Regions from separate parts of the Bacillus pfraonensis genome, predicted to be linked through region 2. Evidence: predicted binding sites of a transcription regulator. Region 2 holds the regulator's gene; each other region holds the start of a gene.

What was found. Region 2 encodes Rex, which represses fermentation and respiration genes when NADH is low (regulators of the CRP and FNR family bind a similar motif). Its sites were predicted from a motif close to TTGTGAAATATTTCACAA; they were not measured.
Region 1: nirB (nitrite reductase large subunit NirB) is a predicted target of Rex. The motif match lies at 4,187-4,204, and genes of this name have one in related genera.
Region 3: KFD70_RS19010 (lactate permease LctP family transporter) is a predicted target of Rex. The motif match lies at 4,046-4,063, and genes of this name have one in related genera.

Annotation. Positions count from the first base shown of each region.
Region 1 is NZ_JAHCDO010000018.1:44,082-52,360, forward strand. It holds gene KFD70_RS18210 (DUF2334 domain-containing protein) at 1-281, shown strand, start outside; gene KFD70_RS18215 (DL-endopeptidase inhibitor IseA family protein) at 395-1,909, opposite strand; gene KFD70_RS18220 (TatD family hydrolase) at 2,022-2,786, opposite strand; gene KFD70_RS18225 (YxeA family protein) at 3,595-3,951, opposite strand; gene nirB (nitrite reductase large subunit NirB) at 4,223-6,628, shown strand; gene nirD (nitrite reductase small subunit NirD) at 6,641-6,958, shown strand; gene KFD70_RS18240 (uroporphyrin-III C-methyltransferase) at 7,018-8,279, shown strand, end outside.
Region 2 is NZ_JAHCDO010000048.1:416-8,694, forward strand. It holds tRNA gene KFD70_RS26650 (tRNA-Asp) at 1-26, shown strand, start outside; gene tsaE (tRNA (adenosine(37)-N6)-threonylcarbamoyltransferase complex ATPase subunit type 1 TsaE) at 218-691, shown strand; gene tsaB (tRNA (adenosine(37)-N6)-threonylcarbamoyltransferase complex dimerization subunit type 1 TsaB) at 672-1,364, shown strand; gene rimI (ribosomal protein S18-alanine N-acetyltransferase) at 1,376-1,819, shown strand; gene tsaD (tRNA (adenosine(37)-N6)-threonylcarbamoyltransferase complex transferase subunit TsaD) at 1,819-2,835, shown strand; gene KFD70_RS26675 (ABC-F family ATP-binding cassette domain-containing protein) at 3,116-5,041, opposite strand; gene KFD70_RS26680 (redox-sensing transcriptional repressor Rex) at 5,226-5,855, shown strand; gene KFD70_RS26685 (YdiK family protein) at 5,884-6,075, opposite strand; gene KFD70_RS26690 (CPBP family intramembrane glutamic endopeptidase) at 6,078-6,821, opposite strand; gene groES (co-chaperone GroES) at 7,236-7,520, shown strand; gene groL (chaperonin GroEL) at 7,558-8,279, shown strand, end outside.
Region 3 is NZ_JAHCDO010000019.1:109,665-117,943, reverse strand. It holds gene aspA (aspartate ammonia-lyase) at 144-1,577, shown strand; gene KFD70_RS19015 (VOC family protein) at 1,702-2,196, shown strand; gene KFD70_RS19010 (lactate permease LctP family transporter) at 2,377-3,999, opposite strand; gene KFD70_RS19005 (ArsR/SmtB family transcription factor) at 4,852-5,139, shown strand; gene KFD70_RS19000 (acid-soluble spore protein H) at 5,252-5,431, shown strand; gene KFD70_RS18995 (APC family permease) at 5,654-7,021, shown strand; gene KFD70_RS18990 (amidohydrolase) at 7,032-8,279, shown strand, end outside.

The DNA.
Region 1 (8,279 bases), on a different contig from region 2:
TTTATCATCCATACTTAGGTGTCAAACCTTTCAAGGAACTATTAAATGAGCTAGAAACGATTCCAAATATAGAATGGATCGATTTACAAAGAGAATCAAATGAAGTGAAGATGAAAGATATCCATATTACCTCTAATAAAGATGGTATCCATATTGATAAACCTTTTTCCTTAAGTGACACGATTGAACCTCTGAAAAAGTATGGTTTTTTCCTCATACTTGGCATCATCATGATTGTATTTCTTTTATTAGTACGACGGGCAAAGCGACTCGAATCATAAAGTGAAACTTTAATCAGTAGGGGGTTCTTCATCCTCCGTTGATTATTAGCCCTCACCAATCGGACTTTTACGGGATAAAAAATACCAAGCACAAATTTGTGCTTGGTATTTTTTTATTCTAAATCAAAACGAGGAATGTTATCTACTACCCATTGCTTATTTTCATAGATAAACTCTATTTCTACTTCTTTTTTCGCATCTTCATAATCATTATATGTTTCTGCCGTTGTCAAGATTTTTCCTTCTTTTAGCTTAGCAGAAATAATTTTTGTATATTTCGTACCCGCTCCCGATCCTAGATCTCCAACCACATAATGCATTTTTCCACCTATTTCTTTCACATATTCACTTTTCATATACTTCGTAATAAAATCTGTTGAGAAATAAGTAGCTAATGATGTCTCTAATGCTGCCTTCGTATTATATGCAGGAGGTGTTAATTCTCCATATGAAAAACGGTCTATTGGTTTCGTATTCTCTGGTGATGCTGAAACTGAAATTTTAATAATTTCTTGCTGAGCGTTAACTACCTTTTGTAGTAGTACATTATTAGATGGCTTTTTCTCTTGCTTTTCATTTGATTTTTTTGTATCAAGATTTAGAATTAGACCATTATCTGTATACAAATACATATCACCGTCTATAAAGTATAAATAAGATTTAGATGGTTCAACAACTCCATCATAAATTTGCTTTTCATTGCCACCAGTAATTTTCCGCTTATAGACACCGTCTTTTTTTAAGTAATAGAAGAAATCTCCTTTTATATTCATCTTTAAAGCATCTTTTATTTCTAATGTCTCTTTATTTTGTTGAATATCTAACTCATATATACCATTATCTCTTTTTTGATTATCTAAACTTAGCGAAAAATCTACAATTGCATACAATTTGTCTTTATTGTATGTACCACTGGATATTTCTGCAAAACTTTCCTTTGACCAAGTTTTGTCACCTTTACTTACTTGTGTGCCACGAAATTTATTCCAGTACACAATACTATCATCGATTGTTTCAGCCCAACCAGATGTTTTAATCGGTGACTCTTCTGCTTGTCCTGTTTTCAAATCCTTTTTTACAATTCCTACAATATCAAATCCACCATGTTCAGAATACTTTTTCTGATAGAACAACGATTGATCCTTTACGTAAACATAATTTGTATTTGTTTTCAGTGTATCTAGTTTTTTTGTAGAAATATCATACTTCATTAAAGAAGGCATTACATTTGTATTTGTATTTTTGTCCTGATCCCAATGGATAAAATATAAAATCTTATCTTTTATATTTATATAAGAAGCATTTACCCCTTTTACAATATGCTCTGATGTTTGAAACTTATCTTTCGTACGATAAATGCCCCCCGTGTTTTTATTACCATTTACCGCATAATACACCCAGCCATCACTATCTGCCATTTTTCCCTCATTAGAGATATTGCCAACTACATTTCCCCTTTTCTCATTTTCTTTCATTTGTTCTTTTACTACTGAATCAATTTGTTCTTCTTTTGTTTCTTGCCCCATACTTGTAGTCGAAGTTTTCTTCTCTGTTCCACATCCTAATACAGAAATTGACATGGCTGCCGTCATAATAGTAGCCGCTATTTTTTTATATACTCTCCCCACTCTTTTTCCCCTTTCCTTTTATTAAAACATCGATGTATATAATAAATTATAGAAAACCAAGAAATTTATATCCATATATTTCAAACAAAAAGGTAGAGGCTTTTCTTTACCTCTACCTTTTCCCATAAAATTGAACTGTATTTTGATATATTTGCTCTGCAACCTTAGCTATAGAAATATTTTTTATCAAGCTAATTTCTTTTAACACATCTTCAATCATATACGGATGTGTCATAATACCTGATTGAAATTCCCAAGGTCCATCAGTTTCTACCATCATATATTCTAGTGGATAGAACGATACGATTTTTCTAATTTTCTCCTTCTGTAAAACATCCGGTGTAATTGAAATGTAGTATCCGTTTTGAATCATGCGCTCCATCGTTTCTTTACTTCCCTTAAACCAATGAAAATGTGCACGTGCAATCTTATACTGCTCAAGTAGATCACATACAATGTCAGCATCTTCATAAACTGCATGTAGCACAATTGGTAAGTCGTACCTTTTTGCTAAATCCACAAATTTCTCTAATATTTCCATATAAGGCTCTATTACAATACCTTTCTTTTCTTGATGTAAATAATACGGTAAGCCCACCTCACCTATCGCAACAAGCTGTTCTACATTTGCTTCAATTAACTTATAAATTTCTTCGCATTCTTTTTTGTTAATTTCCTGCTCTGGATGAAATCCAAGTGCCGGATATACAAATGTATGTTGCCCCGCTAAAGACAGTGTTTGTTGACAAGAACGATAGTTCATGGACACCGAAATCAATCCAGCAATCTCAGTACTTCTTTTCACATCATCAATGAGTTTCATTTGCTCTTTATGCTTATATTGATCCAAATGGATATGACTATCAATCCACTTCATTTCTGTCACCTCTCTTATCTATATAAATCCAATTTGATTTTTCAACATATAAATTACGGCTATGAAAAATAAAAAGAGACTTCCACTCATTTCCTCCTTCTGTTTTCACATGGCATGGGACTAAAAAAGGAACTGACCACTTCTATCCACTGGCGGATCCTCTCTACCATCTAAAAAGAATGGTTTTATGTCGTTTTTCCAATCCTTATTTATATATTTTAATGCACTGCTCCAAATTAAGGACAATAAAAAAACAAGAAGGAATCACCTTCTTGTTTCATCATCTATATTATTTAACAATTAAATTTGTAATGATATCAAAAAGTCCAATACATATGGCAGCAACAGTAAAGTAGCTACAGAAATCTTTTACTTGAAACTTAACTACTTCTTCTTTTCGCATCCCATTCTTCTCCCTTCGCAGTCTCTCCCTAATTTCTTATCTTTTTTTATTATGCAAAAAATATGACAAACAAGCCATCGAATTAACTTACGTAAATCTTACAATGTTGTAAGGTTTAAAAAAATAGCCTCATCTCATAAAGAGAAGAGACCTATTCAATCATTAGTTGGTTTTCAAACATTCATCATCATTTCAGACAGAAAGTTGTATGTTCAAACTTTCTACTTGTATTGTAATAGAATTCGTAAATGCAAACTATCGAATTACCTTACATGTACCTTACAATATTGTCATGAACAATATCACTTTTAACAAATTAACTATAATCGTAAATTTCTATTTTTAAATTTATATATAATAAAAAACACTGTAACATACTCAATGTGACAGTGCTTTACAATAACTTTACCTCATCAACAAAAGCTTACTTCTTGCCTGCACAGGAATACTTTGAGCATCTATCTCTACGAACGATTCACCATAACGTCCTTTTGCGAAAATCTTCAAAGGTTCATCTCTCTTTAACATATGTTTTACAGTTTTCTTTATCTTTTGTTTTCTTCCTTTTTCATCGTAAGCGACAAATTCATATTCATACCAATCATTACCAACATGCTGACCAATACCATTTACAATCGTATAATATTCTTTCGTTTTATAAAATGGATTATATTTATCAATTACTGGTCCAAGCTTTGTTGGTAATAGTAGTATAATTACTACTACCGCCGCAATTACAGTAGCTATTACTCTCTTTTTTATTCTTCCCCGCCTCAAGGTAGCTTCCTCCTCCACACAATTATGTGTAGTTTTCTATAAACTTATTTTAAAGAGAATCCTTTCATTCTGCTATTGATTCCTATTACATTTCCCTTACATTTTTGTAAGAATCCAAGTGGAATTTTATATGATTTTTAACAATTTGTGAACCCTCCAAAACTGTGATAAACATCACACTCTCTATTTTCTAAAGGTTTTATAATACAAATATAAAAATTTGTTAAACATTTCACATTTAAGAGGGGAAATGAATATGAAAAAACGTTTAGTCATGGTCGGGAATGGTATGGCTGGTATACGCTGCATCGAAGAAATTTTAAAGCAAGATCCAGAGCTTTATAATATTACTATTTTTGGTGATGAACCTCATCCAAACTACAACCGCATTATGTTATCTCACGTCTTACAAGGAAAAACAAACATCCAAGATATCATTATGAACGAATACAGTTGGTACGAAGAAAATGACATTACGCTGTATACAAATGAAAAAGTAATAAATATTGATCGGGAAGAACAAGTCATTGTTACAGAAAAGAACCGTATTGTTATGTACGACAAGCTTATTATCGCAACAGGTTCTAGCGCATTTATCTTACCTGTTGAAGGTTCACAGCTTCCAGGTGTAACAGGCTTTCGTACAATTGAAGATACACAATTTATGATAGATACTGCTAAGCAATATAAAAAAGCTGTTGTCATCGGCGGAGGATTGCTTGGTTTAGAGGCCGCACGAGGGCTTATTGATTTAGGAATGGACGTACATGTTGTCCACTTAATGCCTTATTTAATGGAGCAACAACTCGACGCCAAAGCTGCTTCATTACTACGTGAAGATTTAGAAGCACAAGGCATGAAGTTTCTTATGGAAAAGAAAACAGTGAAAATTCTTGGTACTGACCATGTTGAAGGTATTCAATTTGAAGATGGCAGTGTTGCAGAATGCGACTTAATTGTAATGGCTGTTGGGATACGTCCAAATACACAGGTAGCTAAAGATGCTGGTTTACTTGTGAACCGCGGCATCGTTACAAATGACTATATGCAAACAGATGATGAATCCATCTATGCAGTTGGCGAATGTGCCGAGCATGACGGTATTGCCTATGGTCTTGTCGCTCCTTTATACGAACAAGGTGCCATACTGGCAAAACATATAACGAACTCACAAACAGATGGGTATACAGGTAGTATTGTCGGCACACAACTTAAAGTTGCAGGATGCGATTTATTCTCTGCCGGACAAATTTATGAAGATGATAAAACAAAAGCAATCTCAATTTTTAATGAGTGTACACGTTCCTATAAAAAAGTATTCATTCGTGATAATAAAGTCGTTGGTATTGTTTTATATGGAGACACTGCTGAAGGTACACGTCTCTTTAGCATGTTAAAAAAGGAAGAAGATATACAAGAATACAAACCAGTCTCTCTACTTCATAAAGATGGTGAAGAAAACGGCATTGATGTTGCAAGTATGAGTGCTGATGATACCATTTGCGGGTGTAACGGTGTGACAAAAGGTGCAATTGTCCATGCCATCTTAGAACAAGATTTAACAACTTTTGAAGAAGTAAAAGGATGCACAAAAGCTGCTGGATCATGTGGGAAATGTCGTCCACTTGTTGAACAAATTTTATCTCATACACTCGGGGATAGCTTCGATGCATCTGCGCAATCTGTTGGTATGTGCGTATGTACAACTTTATCGCGCGACGAAGTTATAACAGCAATTCACGAGAAAGGTTTAAAATCGCCAAAAGAAGTACGAAATGTCCTTGGTTTCGCACATGAAGACGGCTGTTCAAAATGCCGCCCTGCATTAAACTACTATTTACGTATGACGCGCCCAGAAGAATATGCAGATGATAAATCATCTCGCTTCGTAAACGAAAGAATGAACGGTAATATTCAGCATGATGGTACATTTTCTGTTATTCCTCGCATGTACGGCGGCGTTACTACTGCAGATGACTTAATGAAAATTGCCGAAGTTGCGAAAAAATACGATGTACCGCTCGTAAAAATAACAGGTGCAAGTCGAATCGGCTTATACGGCGTTAAAAAAGAAGATTTACCAAAAGTTTGGGCTGACCTTGATATGACTTCAGGTTATGCTTATTCGAAATCCCTTCGCAATGTAAAATCATGCGTCGGCTCTCGCTTCTGCCGCTTTGGTACAAAAGATTCATTAGGCCTTGGTATGTTACTGGAACAATCGCTAGAAATGGTAGATACACCTCACAAAATGAAAATGGGTGTAACGGGTTGCCCACGTAACTGTGCGGAAGCATTAACGAAAGACTTCGGCGTCGTTTGTGTTGAAAATGGATTCCAACTTTATATTGGTGGTAACGGTGGTACAGAAGTTCGTGAAGCTGATTTTGTCATGATTGTCCCTACGGAAGAAGATGTACTGCGCATTGCCACAGCTTATGTACAACATTACCGTGAAACTGGTATTTATGGTGAACGAACAGCTCCTTGGGTGGAACGAATGGGCTTGGATTGCATAAAAGAAATACTGCAAGATAAGCAAATGGTCACTATGCTAAATGAACGTTTCCAAAAAGCACGTAACACATATGAAGAAGCTTGGGGACAAGCGCTAGAAACTCAGTCACTAAAAGCCATGTATGAAGTAGAAACTGTAAAGTAAGGAGAGATCTACATGTTACAAACGAAAGAAAAAATAAAAATAATGCGTGCCGAAGATCTTCCCGTGCAAATCGGTAAGGAAGTGCGAATAAGGGATTTGTCCATCGCCTTATTTCACCTTTCAAATGGTGACATTCATGCTGTAGAAAATCGTTGTCCTCATAAAAATGGGCCTTTGGCTGAAGGAATTGTTTCTGGAGAATTTGTCTTCTGTCCGTTACATGATTGGAAAATTTCCTTAATAACAGGTGAAGTTCAAAAACCTGATGATGGTTGTATTCAAACATATGAAGTAGAAGTTATTGATGGGGATATTTATATATATATGTAACTTGTACAGGAAATCCCTTTTGGGGTTTCCTTTCAAGTAAAAATAGATGAGGTGTAGAGATGAACGGATACGTATATTTAGTTGGTGCAGGGCCTGGTGATGAAGAACTTATTACAAAAAAAGCAATAAATTGCCTAAAAAAAGCAGATGTTGTTTTATATGACCGCTTATTGAATCAAAATTTACTTCGCTATACAAAGCCAACATGCGAACTCGTTTACTGCGGGAAAATGCCAACAAATCATATTATGCGACAAGAAATGATTAACGCGCATTTAATTCAGTCTGCCAAAGAAGGTAAAATTGTCGTCCGCTTAAAAGGCGGAGATCCATCGATTTTTGGCCGCGTTGGTGAAGAAGCTGCAGCTTTAGCAACGGAAAATATTCTATATGAAATTGTTCCAGGGATTACATCTAGTATTGCCGCTAGTGCGTATGCCGGCATCCCTCTTACCCATCGCAACTATAGTAATAGTGTAACGTTGCTAACTGGTCATACAAAGGGAGCAATTAGCGACCAAGTCAACTACAGTGCCCTCTTAAACAGCGATACAATCGCCTTTTACATGGGTGTTAAAAACTTACCGATCATTTGCGAGAACTTATTGCAAACAGGAAGAAAAAAAGATACACCCGTAGCAGTCATTGAATGGGGTACAACGGGAAAACAACGAGTTGTTACAGGTACATTGTCTACAATCGTTGATTCCGTAAAGAAAGAACATATTTTAAACCCTTCGATGACAATCGTTGGTGAGGTTGTATCTTTACGTAAACAAATTGCTTGGCAAGAACACAAATCACTACACGGAAAAAAAGTTTTATTTGCCTCTGCAACAAACAAAATAAGTATACTAGCGCAAAAGTTACAAACAAATGGAGCAGAAATATATCAAATACCAACTTTCAAAAAGCAGGAATATCAGTTAACATTCGGGCAACTCTGTGAAATATTTAAAGCCGAGCGCCTTGTTTTCTGTTCACCTGAAAGTGTAGCAATCTTATTACAATCATGTGCGCAATATCAAAAAGATATTCGCTCCTTACAAGCAACACTACAACATATGAATAGCACTACTCAAAAAGCACTTATGCAGTATGGATTACTAAGCGAATCAGCAAGATTCTCTACCGAAACAACTATTTACTTAGGACGAAATATTAATCGCATTGCCATCATTCAAGAAAAAATAGGTGCGGGTTCTCATATTATGACGCATGAATATCAAATTGATCATCGTTTTGATGAAATTCATACACGTACACTAACTGAATTCAAATGGGATAGTATTGTATTCGAAGGACGCGCTGCAATTGATAC
Region 2 (8,279 bases):
CGGTTCGACCCCGGTCGGGACCGCCATTTATACAAAGAAAAGAACGAAACAACTTGTTTCGTATTTTTTTATTTATTTTTAAGAAAACTTATAAAGACAGTCAATCTTATCCTTAGGACAACTCCTAAGGTCTTTTTTATATGTTCAAAATGAAACAAAGTGAAAAAGTCTGTATAATAAAGAGCAGAGAATATTGTGAGTAAGGTAGGTGAAACCTTTGAATAAATATGAAATAACGACAACTTCTTCTGAAGAGACGCAGAACTTATCAGAAAGGTTAGGACAACTTGTTAAGGAACAAGATGTACTTATTTTAGAAGGAGACTTAGGTGCTGGTAAGACAACATTTACGAAAGGTCTTGCAAAAGGCCTTGGTGTGAAACGAGTTGTAAATAGTCCGACATTCAATATTATTAAAGAGTACAAAGGAAGATTACCGCTATATCATATGGACGTGTATCGTTTAGCGGAAAGCGAAGAAGATTTAGGGTTTGATGAGTATTTTTATGGTGAAGGTATAACAGTAGTAGAATGGGCGCACTTAATTGAACCTTTTCTGCCGAATGAGAAATTAAAAATAAGCTTGTTCCATACCGGTAATGATACAAGAAAAATTGTATTAGAACCGAATGGTGAACGTTATATTAGATTATGTGAGGAGCTATTACAAGATGAAAGTACTAGCAATTGATACTTCAAATTATGTAATGGGGGTTTCTCTTATTGATGGAAATACTGTTATGGGGGAAATCATTACGAATTTAACAAAAAATCATTCTGTGCGCCTTATGCCAGCGGTAGAACAACTTTTAAAAGAATGTAATGTAAAACCGAAAGAGTTAGATAAAATTGTTGTAGCGGCTGGTCCTGGATCTTATACAGGAGTTCGAATTGGTGTGACTGTTGCAAAAACGTTAGCTTGGTCATTGCAAATACCGATTGTCGGTGTATCTAGCTTAGAAGCATTGGCTGCGAATGGAGCTAATTTTCATGGTGTTATTTGTCCATTGTTTGATGGACGTCGCGGGCAAATTTATACAGGACTGTATACATATAAAGAAGAGCAGTTATCTTCTGTAGAAGATGATCGGATTGTTCTTATTGTGGATTGGTTACAGATGTTAAAAGACAAGGGACAACCTGTTTTATTTATCGGTAATGACGTAGATCAACATAAAGAGACAATTGTAGAATATCTAGGGGATCAAGCTGTGTTTGCCTCTTGCACAAAGAACAACCCAAGACCAAGTGAATTAGCATTGTTAGGATTACAAAAAGAGGAACAAAGTGTACATACATTTGTTCCAAGCTACCTCCGTTTAGCAGAAGCAGAAGCAAAATGGCTAGAAAGTCAAAAAAAATAGGGGTTATCAAAATGGATATTACATTTAGAAAGATGACGACGGATGATATTACTCAAATTGTAGTAATTGAAGAAGCGTCATTCGCAACTCCTTGGACGGCCGATTCATTTTATCGTGAACTGACGATGAATGAATATGCACATTATGTCGTAATAGAAAAAGATGGTATGGTAATTGGATACTGTGGATTGTGGATTATTATTGATGAATCACATATTACGAACATAGCCATTTTGCCGGCATATCGTGGTCAAAAGCTTGGGGAGGCTTTGCTGAAAGAAGTAATGGAACAAGCAAGAGAAATGGGAGCAAAAACGATGACCCTTGAAGTACGGATGTCAAATGAAGTAGCGAAACAGTTATACCGAAAGTATGGATTCCAAAATGGTGGAATTCGTAAACGATACTATACAGACAATTATGAAGATGGTCTTGTAATGTGGGTGAATATATAATGGAAAAAAATACGATTATACTTGGCATTGAAACGAGCTGTGATGAAACGGCTGTAGCAGTTGTTAAAAATGGAACAGAAATAGTGGCAAACGTTGTCGCTTCACAAATCGAAAGCCATAAGCGTTTTGGCGGAGTTGTACCAGAAATTGCATCGCGTCATCATGTAGAACAAATTACAGTTGTATTAGAAGAGGCATTAAAAGAAGCGAACATTACATTTGAAGATATTGATGCGATTGCGGTAACAGAAGGACCGGGTTTAGTGGGGGCTCTTTTAATTGGTGTAAATGCAGCTAAAGCAATTGCATTTGCACATAATATTCCTCTTGTTGGTGTTCATCATATTGCTGGACATATTTACGCGAATCGTTTAGTGAAAGAACTACAATTCCCATTATTATCACTTGTTGTATCTGGAGGACATACAGAGCTTGTGTATATGAAGGAACATGGTTCATTTGAAGTGATTGGTGAAACGAGAGATGATGCAGCAGGAGAAGCATATGATAAGGTTGCACGTACATTATCGATGCCTTATCCAGGGGGACCTCATATTGATCGTCTTGCTCATGAAGGAAAGCCGACAATTGATTTACCTCGTGCATGGCTAGAGCCGGATTCGTATGATTTTAGCTTTAGTGGATTGAAATCAGCAGTTATCAACACTGTGCATAACGCAAAACAACGTGGTGAAGAAATTGCGCCAGAAGATTTAGCAGCTAGCTTCCAAGCGAGTGTAATAGATGTACTCGTGACGAAAGCAGCGCGTGCAGCAGAAGCGTATGATGTAAAACAAGTGTTGCTTGCTGGTGGTGTTGCAGCGAATAAAGGACTTCGTGCACGTTTAGAGGAAGAGTTTGCAAAAAAAGAAGAAATTGAGCTTATTATTCCACCGTTATCCTTGTGCACAGATAATGCAGCGATGATTGCAGCAGCGGGCACAATTGCATATGAGCAAGGAAAACGTGCAACATTAGCTTTAAATGCAAATCCAGGATTAGATATTGAGGCATAGTTATACACATAATTAACCACAACCTGTGGATAAAACCCATATTATCTGTTGATAATATGGGTTTTATTGTGAGTATTGAATGTTTATAACTTTTATATGATTTGTGGATAATGTGGAAAAGTTATTTTTGTGTTTATATAATAAAGGTGGATATGTGCATAAGGTTGTGGATAATTGTGTTAAGGTCAGACCTTTGACCATAGTCTTTTGTATTGAAAAATAAACAAGGTAGTTGAGGGGCTTTCAACTACCTTGTTTTTATCATATGAATATATAAGGGTTATACGTGTAACTCTTCCCATTCCGCCATAAACTTCTCTAATTCTTCTTGTTTGGTTTGCTTTGCTGTTGTAATCTCGCTAGCCCGTTCGTAGTCAGCATATACTTCAGGTAAACAAAGCTCCTCTTCTAATTGTGCAATTTCTTCTTCTAACTTTGCGATGTTTTGTTCAATTTCTTCAATTTTTCGGATACGCTGACGTTCCTGCTTTTTACGTTCTTTTTCTTCAAGATAGCTTAATTTTTCTTGAGCAACGCTTTTTTGAATAGGTACATCATTTTCTTGCTGTTCAAATTCTGCCCGTTCAATCATTTCATTTTTCTTTTCAATATAGTAGTCATAGTCACCTAAATATTCTTGTGCTCCCTCTGTTGATAACTCAACCACTGTAGTTGTGACACGGTTAATGAAATAGCGATCATGGGAAACGAATAAAAGAGTTCCAGGATAATCAATTAAGGCGTTTTCTAAAATCTCTTTACTATTTAAATCAAGATGGTTTGTAGGCTCATCGAGAATTAATAAATTAGATTTTTGCATCATCAATTTTGCTAGAGCTAATCGAGCTTTTTGACCACCACTTAGGGAAGATACTGGCTTTAATACATCATCCCCTGTGAATAAAAAGTTACCGAGTATCGTGCGAATTTCTTTTTCCGGCTCTAGCGGATAATCGTCCCATAATTCATTTAAAACACGCTTGGATGATGTTAAGTTTGCTTGTTCTTGATCATAATACCCAATAGATACATTTGAACCGAAAGAAACTTCACCGCTTAACGTCTTCAATTTATTTACAATCGACTTTAATAATGTAGATTTCCCAATACCGTTTGGACCGACTAGTGCGACACTATCACCGCGGGTTAATCGCATATTTACATGCTCAATAATTGGTTCTTTGTCATATCCAATTGAAACATCTTTTACCTGTAATACGTCGTTTCCGCTTTGTTTTTCGATATCAAAGTGGAAGGATGCGGATTTAGAATCACCTAATGGTCTGGTCAGTAATTCCATCCGATCTAATTGTTTCCGGCGACTTTGTGCACGTTTTGTTGTGGACGCACGAGCAATGTTCTTTTGGACAAAGTCTTCTAGTTTAGCGATTTCCTCTTGTTGTTTCTCATAACGTTTCATTTCTTGCTCATATAGTGCAGCTTTTAAATCTAAATATTTACTGTAGTTACCAACATATCGTCTGCTCTCTTTATTAGAAATTTCATATACTTGTGTAACAAGCTTGTCTAAAAAGTAGCGATCGTGGGACACGATTAAAATAGCTCCAGGATAGCCTTGTAAATATTGTTCAAGCCATGTTAATGTATCGATATCTAAATGGTTTGTTGGTTCGTCCAAGATGAGTAAGTCTGGTTTTGTTAATAGTAGCTTCCCAAGAGCAAGTCTTGTTTTCTGTCCGCCACTTAATGTGGAAATTGTTGTTTGGTGTGTTTCCGCTGGAAAACCAAGTCCACTTAAAATGGAGCGAATATCCGCTTCATATTGGTAACCACCTTGATCTTTGTAGTCTAACTGTAATTGATCATAATCAGCGAGTAATTTCTCGTACGTAGCAGCATTTGAAAAGTTCTCTTCCTTACCCATTTCCTGCTCTAACCTTCGAAGTTTCTTCTCCATATGCTGCAGATGTGTAAAGACGGTAAGCATTTCATCCCAAATTGTTAAAGAAGTTTCCAAACCTGTATTTTGGGCTAAATAACCAATAGAAACATCTTTTGGCTTTATAATTTCTCCACCATCGTGAGATAATTCACCGGCAATTATTTTTAATAATGTAGATTTTCCAGCACCATTTCGACCAACTAGTGCAATTCGATCTTTTGTTTGGACTTCCAATTTAATGTTTGCAAGAATTGTTTCAGCACCGTATAATTTTGAAAGCCCATTCACTTGTAATAAAATCAATGTTTTCACCTCAAATAATTTCTTAACTTTGCCATGTTTATATTTCTCAATCATACTAAAAATAGTGTATAGTTTAAAATAAAGAGAGAATTCTTCTCTCTATTATACAGGGAAAGTCATAAGTGCTAAACTTATGTATTTATTTTAAATCTGTGAACAAAGATAGGAAGAGAGGAGAGGTTACATGGATCAGCAAAAGATTCCACAGGCCACTGCCAAACGATTGCCTCTATACTATCGATTTATCCAAAATTTATCTCTTTCTGGTAAGCAACGTGTTTCATCGGCAGAATTGAGTGAGGCGGTAAAGGTAGACTCAGCAACAATTCGGAGAGATTTTTCATATTTTGGAGCGTTAGGGAAAAAGGGATATGGATATAATGTGAATTATTTACTATCATTCTTCCGAGAAACGCTCGATCAAGATGATATAACACGTGTAGCACTTATTGGAGTGGGTAATTTAGGGACCGCTTTCTTACATTACAATTTCACGAAAAATAATAATACAAAGATTGAAATGGCGTTTGATGTCAATGAAGAGAAAGTTGGAAAAGAAATCGGAGGAATTCCTGTATATCATTTGGATGAATTAGAAGAACGTTTAACAAATGATATACAGGTGGCAATATTAACAGTACCTGCTACCGTTGCACAAGCTGTAGCAGATCGATTGGCCGAAACAAATGTACATGGAATTTTAAATTTTACACCGGCACGATTAAATGTGTCAGAAAACATAAGAATTCATCATATTGATTTAGCTGTAGAATTACAAACGCTCGTTTATTTTTTGAAAAATTATCCACAATAAAACGCAGAGGAAATCCCTCTGCGTTTTATTATTGCCTTTTCTTTGTAAATTTGACTAAGATAAGTCGAAGTGCCAAATTAAAATCAATTGTTGCCATAGCAGCGAACAGCAGTGTCCAAAAGTTCCAAATTGTATCTGTAACGTTCGTAATTGCGAAACGTGTAAAGATACATCCAAGAAGGAAATACAGTGCTGCCATGAACAATGGTGAGTTCCTCATATTTAAAATCCTCCGATAAATCCTTGCATTTTTTCTGCTTGTTTGATCATTTCTTGTATTTGTTCGTTACTTACTAGTACTTGAGTTATTGCGACTAATGTATTCATCGCGACATGAGCCATAATAGGAACGATGATTCGTTTTGTTTTCACATATAGAAAAGCGAAAACAAGCCCCATGGAAGTGTATACTAACAAGTGTGTAAAATCAAAGTGAATGGCCGCGAAAACAAGCGAACTAATAATGGCTGCGATAAAGAAATTAAATCTTTTATAGAGTGTTCCAAATAAAATCTTTCTAAAGACAATCTCTTCTAAAATAGGACCGATGATAGATATAACAATAAGGAACCATGGAGTAGCTCTTGCTATTTCCATCAAATCTTGAGTGTTTTGAGAACCAGGATTAATCCCTAATAATCGCATTTCAATATTAGCTGCAAGTATTTGAGCAAACATAGCTAAAAAGAAACCGATAAAAATCCAGCCGATTGTAGCAGGAATGCTAGCTCGCTTCGTATCTAAATGTCTTTCACGTATATCGGTTCTAAGAAGCCAAAGTATAATACATAATGCAATAAAAAAGCTGATGATTGACCAGTGCCCAGCCATGATTTGCATTTTCTGCTCTCGTGAAACTGCCATATTATCATATAGTCCTGTTTTGAAAAGGAGCCATATGCCAAAAATTCCCGATAGTTGCATCAGAATATATGTAACTATAATCCACCAATATTGTTTTTTCAAATGGGTTAACCATCCTTTCTAACTCTAATTTATGAGATAAGGCGAGGAAACATGTGAACATCCCGCCGTGGGATACGTAATAACTGTTTGTATTATTATTTTTTTGTAAATCTTTATTTGAAAATGAAATAGATAACAGGAAAAAGCAGTACCTATAGAGAAAATAACTTATGGCATCCTTCATATTGTAACATACGATAAGTGGAAAAGCCGATTCATATAAAAAGGCTTTCTTGAGAATTATTGCTGTTATTGTTGTATAGAAAAAGTTTATATCGTAATTTGCGAAAAAATTATGATTTTTTTACTTGCAAAAGAAATTTAGATTATTTATTATTATAAGTGTGTTAGCACTCATAGTCTTTGAGTGCTAATAAAGAAAATTTACATAGGAAAATGAGGAGGTTATTGTTCATGCTAAAGCCATTAGGTGATCGCGTTGTAATTGAGCTTGTTCAAGCAGAAGAAAAAACAGCAAGTGGTATTGTATTACCAGACACTGCAAAAGAAAAACCACAAGAGGGTAAAGTTGTTGCAGTAGGTACTGGTCGAGTGCTTGAAAATGGTGAGCGTGTTGCTTTAGAGGTAGCAGCAGGTGATCTTATCATCTTCTCAAAATATGCAGGTACTGAAGTGAAATATGAAGGTACAGACTACTTGATTTTACGTGAAAGTGACATTTTAGCAGTTATCGGTTAATTATATACATTTTAAAAATCCAAGGGGGTCAAATATTATGGCAAAAGATATTAAATTTAGTGAAGAAGCACGTCGTTCGATGCTTCGCGGTGTCGACACTCTTGCAAACGCAGTAAAAGTAACGCTTGGACCAAAAGGTCGTAACGTTGTACTTGAGAAAAAATTCGGTTCACCACTTATTACAAATGATGGTGTAACAATTGCAAAAGAAATCGAATTAGAAGATGCATTCGAAAACATGGGTGCAAAATTAGTAGCAGAAGTTGCTAGCAAAACAAATGACGTAGCTGGTGACGGAACAACAACTGCAACTGTATTAGCACAAGCCATGATTCGTGAAGGTTTAAAAAACGTAACAGCTGGTGCGAACCCAATGGGTCTTCGTAAAGGTATCGAAAAAGCTGTTGTTGCAGCAGTAGAAGAATTAAAAACGATTTCTAAACCAATCGAAGGTAAATCTTCTATCGCGCAAGTAGCTGCTATCTCTGCTGCTGACGAAGAAGTAGGTAAATTAATTGCTGAAGCAATGGAACGCGTTGGTAACGACGGCGTTATTACTTTAGAAGAATCTAAAGGATTCACAACAGAATTAGATGTAGTAGAAGGTATGCAATTCGATCGTGGATATGCATCTCCTTACATGATTACTGATTCTGACAAAATGGAAGCAGTCCTTGATAACCCATATATCTTAATCACTGACAAAAAGATTTCTAACATTCAAGAAATCTTACCAGTGTTAGAGCAAGTGGTACAACA
Region 3 (8,279 bases), on a different contig from region 2:
GGTAAAAAAGTAATAATGTTTGCGCTTTCAAGAAAGGTGACTATAGTGAAGAAGGATATGAAAATATATATCTCACAAAATTATATTTTCATAGAAAATGTTTTTAGGTCATCGATTAGAATGAAAAGTATAGGTGATAAAAAATGATAGCAACGAAAGACGTACGTATAGAAAAAGATTTTTTAGGTGAAAAAGAAGTGCCACATGCAGCTTATTATGGTGTTCAAACATTACGTGCTGTAGAGAATTTTCCTATTACAGGATATCGTATTCATGGGTCATTAATTCAAGCAATGGCAATGGTTAAAAAAGCTGCGGCACTTGCAAATATGGAGACAGGTTATTTGCAAGAGAATATTGGGAAAGAAATTGTAGAAGCAGCTCAGGAAATTATTGATGGAAAGTTTTATGAGCAGTTTATTGTAGATCCCATTCAAGGCGGGGCAGGAACTTCCATTAATATGAATACAAATGAAGTTATTGCAAACCGTGCATTAGAACGATTAGGTTATGAAAAGGGAAATTATGCAATAATTAGTCCAAATACACATGTGAACATGGCACAATCAACAAATGATGCTTTTCCGACAGGAATTCATATTGCGACGCTTATAATGTTAGAAGAGCTTCTTATTACAATGGATGCACTTCATCATGCGTTTGCTGATAAGGCAAAAGAATTTGATCATGTAATTAAAATGGGACGTACACATTTGCAAGATGCAGTTCCCATTCGACTTGGTCAAGAGTTTGAAGCCTATAGTCGTGTGCTTGAACGTGATATAAAGCGAATAAAACAATCTCGTCAACATTTATACGAAGTAAATATGGGAGCGACAGCTGTTGGAACAGGTTTAAATGCAAATCCAACTTATATTAAGCAGGTTGTAAAACATTTATGCAGCATTAGTGGGTTTCCGCTTGTTGGCGCCGAACATTTAGTGGATGCAACGCAAAATACAGATGCGTATACCGAAGTATCAGCAGCTTTAAAAGTATGCATGATGAATATGTCTAAAATTGCAAATGACTTGCGTATTATGGCATCTGGTCCACGTGTTGGATTAGCTGAAATTCAATTACCAGCTCGTCAACCTGGATCATCTATTATGCCGGGAAAAGTAAATCCAGTTATGGCAGAAGTTATTAACCAAGTTGCCTTCCAAGTGATCGGAAATGATCATACAATATGTTTAGCATCAGAAGCAGGACAATTAGAACTAAATGTAATGGAGCCAGTGTTAGTATTTAATTTAATTCAATCCATTAGTATAATGAATAATGCATTCCGCGTATACCGTGAGTACTGTATTAAAGGGATTACTGCAAATGAAGAGTTGTTAAAACAATATGTTGAGAAAAGTGTTGGTATTATTACGGCGGTGAACCCTCATATTGGATATGAAGCAGCTTCTAGTATTGCACGTGAGGCAATTAAAACAGGCAAATCAGTCCGTGAACTTTGCTTAGAGCATGGTGTATTAACAGCTGAAGAGTTGGATATTATTTTGGATCCATATGAAATGACACATCCTGAGATCGCAGGAGCGTCGCTATTAAAAAATAAAAAATCCTGATACTTTGTGTATCGGGATTTTTTCATACAAAGGTATGATGTATTCTCATCCTTATTGATGGTGGTTGAAATCGGAAAACTTTTTATAATGAAGGAAAGACTTCACTATAAAAGGAGGAATAAAAATGATTCAATCTATTTATGAAACGCATGTGCAGGTCAAGCAGTTAGAAAAATCAATTGAATTTTATAAAGGATTAGGAATTGTTCTTGCGCATAAAATAGAAGAAAGAAGATGCGCGTTTTTCTATGTGGGAGAAAAGAAACAAATGTTAGGGATATGGGAAGTTGCAGAGGGAGAAAAGATAAAAACAAATCATTTTGCCTTTGGAGTAACGTTAGAAGATTTAAAAAGGGCAAATGAGTGGTTACAAGAAAGAGGGATAAGACTAAGAAAAAGTTTTGAAAAAGAACCAATTGAACCAATTGTACATGATTGGATGCCGTCGGCGGCTGTTTATTTTTATGATTTAGATGGAAATAGTTTAGAGTTTAACGCAAGGTTAGATGAAGAATCAATTGGAATTAGTGAAGTACTGTATCTTAGTGAATGGTTAGAGAGAAAAATAAAAAAGCTGATGAAATATAGAGATCTTGGTATGGGGTGTAATGATAAATAGTAAATGAAATTTTATCAGCATAAATTCAAATATATCGGCCATTTCTCATTATATATCGGCGATTCGACAAAGGATATCGACGTTCCAACAAAGAATGACATAAAAAATAGAGTGTGGAGAAGACTTTCACCACACTTTTAAAATAAAAAGGCTGATGAACGAGTCATCAGCCTTTTTATTTTAAAAGATATTAAATATAGCGTTAAGTTGAAGTAAGCTAATGATAGCTAAGAAGATTAAGCTATATTTCATTGCTGTTTTAAATAAAGCAGATTCTTTACCAACTAGTCCAACTGCTGCACATGCAACCGCTACGGATTGTGGTGAAACCATTTTTGCCATTGTACCGCCGACTACGTTTAATGCAACGAGTGTAGATGGTACGATATCTAATTGTGCTGCAGTTACTGCTTGAAGTGGTGCAAATAATGAACCACTTGATACTACAGAACCAGTTAAGAATACGCCGATCCAACCTAAGATTGGAGATAAGATTGGGAAGGCATTGCCTGTAGATGATAAAGCTAGTCCAAGAGTAGAAGACATACCAGAGTAGTTTGTTACATATGCTAATGCAATTACACTACAAATTGTATAAATTGGAGCTTTTAGCTCTTTTAATGTTTCAATAGTTAGTTCCTTAACCAATTGTCCTTTTGCACGATATACAAGTAAGGATACGATAATTGCTAGTACAATTGCAGTAGTTGTAGATGAAAATACATCTAGTTTGAAGATTGCTGCAAATGGTGTATCTGCATTTACAATTGGTGTTGTTTTAATAACGTGATTGTGTAAACCAGGAACCTGGATGTTCCATACTAAGCTCCCTAATGCGCCATCTGGAGCGAATAAACCTTTAATTGCTTTTAAATTGAAAATTGTTACGAATGCTGTTAAGAAAGCAAATGGTGACCAAGCATATAAAATTTGTTTCATTGTGTAATTATGTTTTTCAGCTTGCCCAGCGTTAGTTTCATCCGAAGATTTTGGTTGCCATATGCGTAAGAATAAAGCTAATGCAACCATGCTGACAACAGCTGCGAAAATATCAGTTAGTTCGGCACCAAGGAAATATGTTACAACAAATTGTGTGATAGCAAAAGAACCACCACTTACAAGGATACCTTGCCAAGTTTCTTTAATTCCTTTGAAACCGTCTACCATTACCACAAGTAAGAATGGTAATACAAAGCTGATGAAAGGTAATAATGTTACAGTTTGACGACCAACAATTAATGCATCCATTTGTGTTAATTGAGCAGGTACTGTAACTGGAATACCCATTGCTCCCATTGCGCCACCAGCAATATTTGCAACTAAACAAATACCCGCTGCTTTTAATGGATTAAAGCCCATACCTACAAGTAATGCTGCTGTAATTGCAACTGGTACACCAAAACCAGCTGCACCTTCTAAGAAAGCACCGAAAGAATAAGCGATTAATAAGACTTGAAGACGACGGTCATTTGTAATACTGGAGATGCTGTCACGAATAACGTTAAATTGTTCAGTTTTTACTGTTAATTTGTAAAGGAAAATTGCTGCAATAACGATTGTACAAATTGGATAAAAACCAGCAGCTACTCCAAATGCAGCCGATGATACTGCCATAGTTGCAGGCATTTTGTAAACAAATATAGAAAGAATGATTGCTAGAATTACGCTATAAAGTCCTGATAAATATCCTTTGATTTTAAATACTGTTAAACAAAGAACAAAGAATAAGATTGGAAGAGCAGCGACAAGTGCTGATAACCAAATGTTGTTTAATGGATCATAAATTTGTGTCCAAGTACTCATAATAATGACAACTCCTATCTATAATATGTGAATATATTCACATTATTTGTGAAATAATTCACAATCAATTTACATTGCTAAGTATATTCCTGTTCAACACTATTGTCAACGTAAAAAAGTATAATTATTCCATAATAGTGTCAACTGTAAAAATTCCGCTACATTTTGTTCATAAACTGGACAAAAAGAGGAACCGTGTATGTGAAAGTACACGATTCCTATATAAAACCAAACTCTTTCTATTTAGGTGGGAGAGAGGATCCGGCCATGTATAGAAGCGGTCAGAATTTCTTCCTGTCATTACCAAGTTAGAGCGAGAACAATGCAAGTCATTTTTTTCGTAGCAGTGACTTATGTGTCGAAAGATCCAAGGGGATTTTTATTTTCCTTTATCTTTTATATAGGAAGTTTTGGATAATTATATAACCAAGTGCAATATTAATGAAACTTATGAAAAACTATCTATTTTACCAAAATTTAACTATATCCATCGTAACAAGGCGATTTTTATAGGTCAAATAACTTAAAAAGATTACATTCGCATATCATTTCAGAGTAATATTTTACAATATCATTACAGGGAGTAGTGTAAGTGAAAAAATATAACAAAAAGGTTGATAAATCAGCATTTAGAAGCAAAGTATACCTATCTGTATGTTTTGCTTTTTCACTAAACCGTGTAGTATAATATTCAAAATCAGCAGGGGTTTTGTCCTTAATTGTGTGTTGATAAAAGGAGGAAATAATTTTTTTATTTTAGGTTGATAAAGTTGTGTCGTAACAGGAAATATAAAAACAAATATATAAAGATAAATAAAGAGAAAATAAAAATGAAAAAATGAGGGGAACTTTATGAATCAAAATCAATTTGATTGTTGTATTTCAGAAGAGGATGTACAAATGCTACGAGCGTTAGCTCACCCGCTCCGCCTTCGCTTAGTAATGGAGCTGATGGGTCGTGGAACTTGTAACGTAACACAATTGCAGGAAGTATTAGAAATTCCGCAATCGACTGTTTCGCAGCATTTAACGAAATTAAAGCAAAATAAGGTTGTTCGTTTTGAAAGACGTGGCTTAGAAGTATATTATCAAGTGCATAATGAGAAAGTAAGTGAAGTTGTAAAGACATTATTTTCATAAAATTTGAATATTATGGGAAAATCTGTGTAGAAATACACGGATTTTTTTGTGGAATAGAGTTTTGAAAATATGGAAAGCTAGGAGGTGTAATATATAGAAGGAGGAATAAATAATGGATGTAAAGCGTGTGAAACAAATTTTGTCGTCTTCAAGCAGAATTGATGTTACGTATCAAGGTGTACCAGTGTGGATTGAAAGTTGTGATGAGGGAAGTGGAATTGCAAATGTACATGATATAAAAACACCACATGAAACAGTGCAAGTGGACGTTACAGCGTTAGAAGAGCAATAAAAAGCGAAAGTTAGCTTTCAGTAGCTAACTTTCGCTTTTTATTTATAAAAGTGATAAGAAGTATGCAATAGCTCATAATTTATGCATATTGGTATATTTTTTGAAATACCCGTCTTCATGTTTTTTCATCGCAAAACATGAAAAAACAAGATTTTTTCTATGTAATGACAAATTGGAACATAATTTGCATAGAGTAAGTAGCAATAAGAAGGGGGTTGAAAAGTGAAGAATGAAATGAAACTAAAACGTTCGTTGAATTTTTTTCAGTTAGTATTACTAGGTCTAGCCTACATGGCGCCATTAACTGTATTTACTACCTTTGGAGTTGTAGAATCTTTATCTAAAGGTGTAATACCAACCGCGTATATACTTGCCCTATTTGCAATGTTGTTTACGGCTTATAGTTACGGACAAATGACAAAGGCTTATCCGATTTCTGGATCTGCTTATACGTATACGCAAAAATCTTTGAGCCCAGGGTTAGGTTTTATGGTTGGTTGGATAATTTTAATGGATTATTTGTTTATTCCTATGATTAATTTCCTCATAATAGCACTCTACCTGTCTGAATATTTCCCTTCTATTCCTTCTAGCATATGGATTGTTGCAATGATTGTCATTGTTACTGTAATCAATATTATAGGGACAAAATTAACGATCACAATGAATATGATTTTTTTAGGATTCCAATATTTTGTATTGTTTCTGTTTTGCATATTATGTGTAAACTCTCTCCTCAATGGGAATGGAGAAGGAACTATATTTTCGTTAAAACCATTCATAAATTCTGAATCATCAATTTTAGCTGCATTTTCTGGCGCTGCAGTTCTTTGTTTATCTTTCTTAGGCTTTGATGCATTAACAACTTTCGCAGAAGAAACGATTAATCCCAAAAAGACGATTCCAAAAGCAATATTTTTTGTAATTGCTTGTTCGGGTATCTGCTATATTCTTGTTTCTTACCTTGCACACTTAATACATCCGGATTATGCATCTTTTAAAAATCTAGATACAGCAGCTGCTGAAATTGCGAGAATGATAGGCGGGAATTTATTTAATGCCATATTTCTTGCAGGAATGATAGTAACTTCTTTTACTTCAGCTTTGACTTCTCATGCTAGTGTTTCACGTATCTTATATGCAATGGGAAGGGATTCGGTATTGCCGAAGACATTCTTTGCCTATATACATCCACGCTTTCACACACCTATCAAGAATATTATTTTAGTGAGTATTTTTGCTCTAGCTGCGCTATTTACCGACCTTGTTACCATTACTTCTTTCATTAATTTTGGTGCACTAATTGCATTTACATTTGTAAATATCTCAGTTATTGCTCATTACTTTGTTAAAGGGCGTCAGAGATCTTTAAAATGTACAATTTTATATTTTGTGATTCCGTTTATTGGTGCGAGTATAACACTCAAGTTATGGAGCGATTTGGATAAGATGTCTATGATACTAGGAGGAATATGGGCCTTTGTTGGGATTGTTTATTTACTCTATATAACGAAATTATTTCGAGTTCAACCACCACAAATGAATTTTGATGAATCACAGAAAGAAGATGGACAAGAATTATCGATTTAGGAGGAACATGATGACGAAAAAAGCAGATGTTATTTTAAGTAGTGATGCTGTGTTTACAGGAACGAAAGAAATTTCTATTCCGGCTTCTATTGTGGTTAAAGATAATAAAATTATTGCTCTTGTTCAAAAAGATAACATTCAAGATTATGTTGATACGCACACAAGGATTTATGATTTTGGAAATCAACTTATTATGCCTGGGTTTCATGACTTTCATATTCATCTTATGCTAGGGAGCTTAGTAAATGAGGGAGTACAGCTTATTCATGCACGTTCAGCTAAGGAAGTTGCAAGGCTTGTAAAGAAACATGCTGATGAAAATAAAAATGCACCTTGTGTGATTGGAAGTAGTTGGGAACAGAATTTGTGGGAGTCGGAGGAAGAACCCCACCGGAATATATTAGATGAATGTATTGCAGACCGACCAGTATTTTTATATCATGCTGAATTTCATTGTGCATGGCTAAATAGTAAGGCTTTAGAAATGGCGGGGATTCATAGAGGAACAAAAAATCCGCCGTATGGAGAAATTGTGAAAGATCAAAATGGCGAGCCAACAGGGATTTTAAAGGAAAATGCAGTAGGGTTAGCAACAAATATATTACAGTTTACTCCCAAACGAAATAGAGCGTTGCTTCAGAGCTTTTTAATAGAAACTGCAAAATACGGTGTAACGTCTGTACATGATTTATTAAGAATACCTGAAATGGGTGTGGAAGAAGCAGAGCTATACGATGAATTTGAGAAGGAGGGGAAGTTAACAACAAGAATTCATTTTGTGGCTCCTCTGAATGGTGATTTAAAATTAGCAAAACATTTAAATGAAACATATAACTCTAATATGGTTCAATTTTGTGGGTTTAAACAATTTATAGATGGTGTTACAACAAGTTATACAGCATATTTATTAGAACCATATTGTACTCAAGAGACAAGCGGCTATACAACTTATCCTCCAGAAATAATAAAAAAGTGGACAGTCGATGCGGATAAAGAAGGATTTCGTGTAAGGTTTCATGCGATTGGAGATGGAGCTGTACGTTTAGCGTTAGATGCTTTTGAAGAGGCGCAAATGCGGAATGGTAAAAGAGATGCAAGACATGCAATTGAGCATGTTGAAATGATTCATCCAAGCGATATTGAGAGATTCCAAAAACTAGGGGCGCTTGCTTCTATTCAGCCAGAACATATTAATCTTACAAGTAGAGAAGTATATAAGAATTTAATTGGATTAGAAAGAATGCAGCACAATTATTTG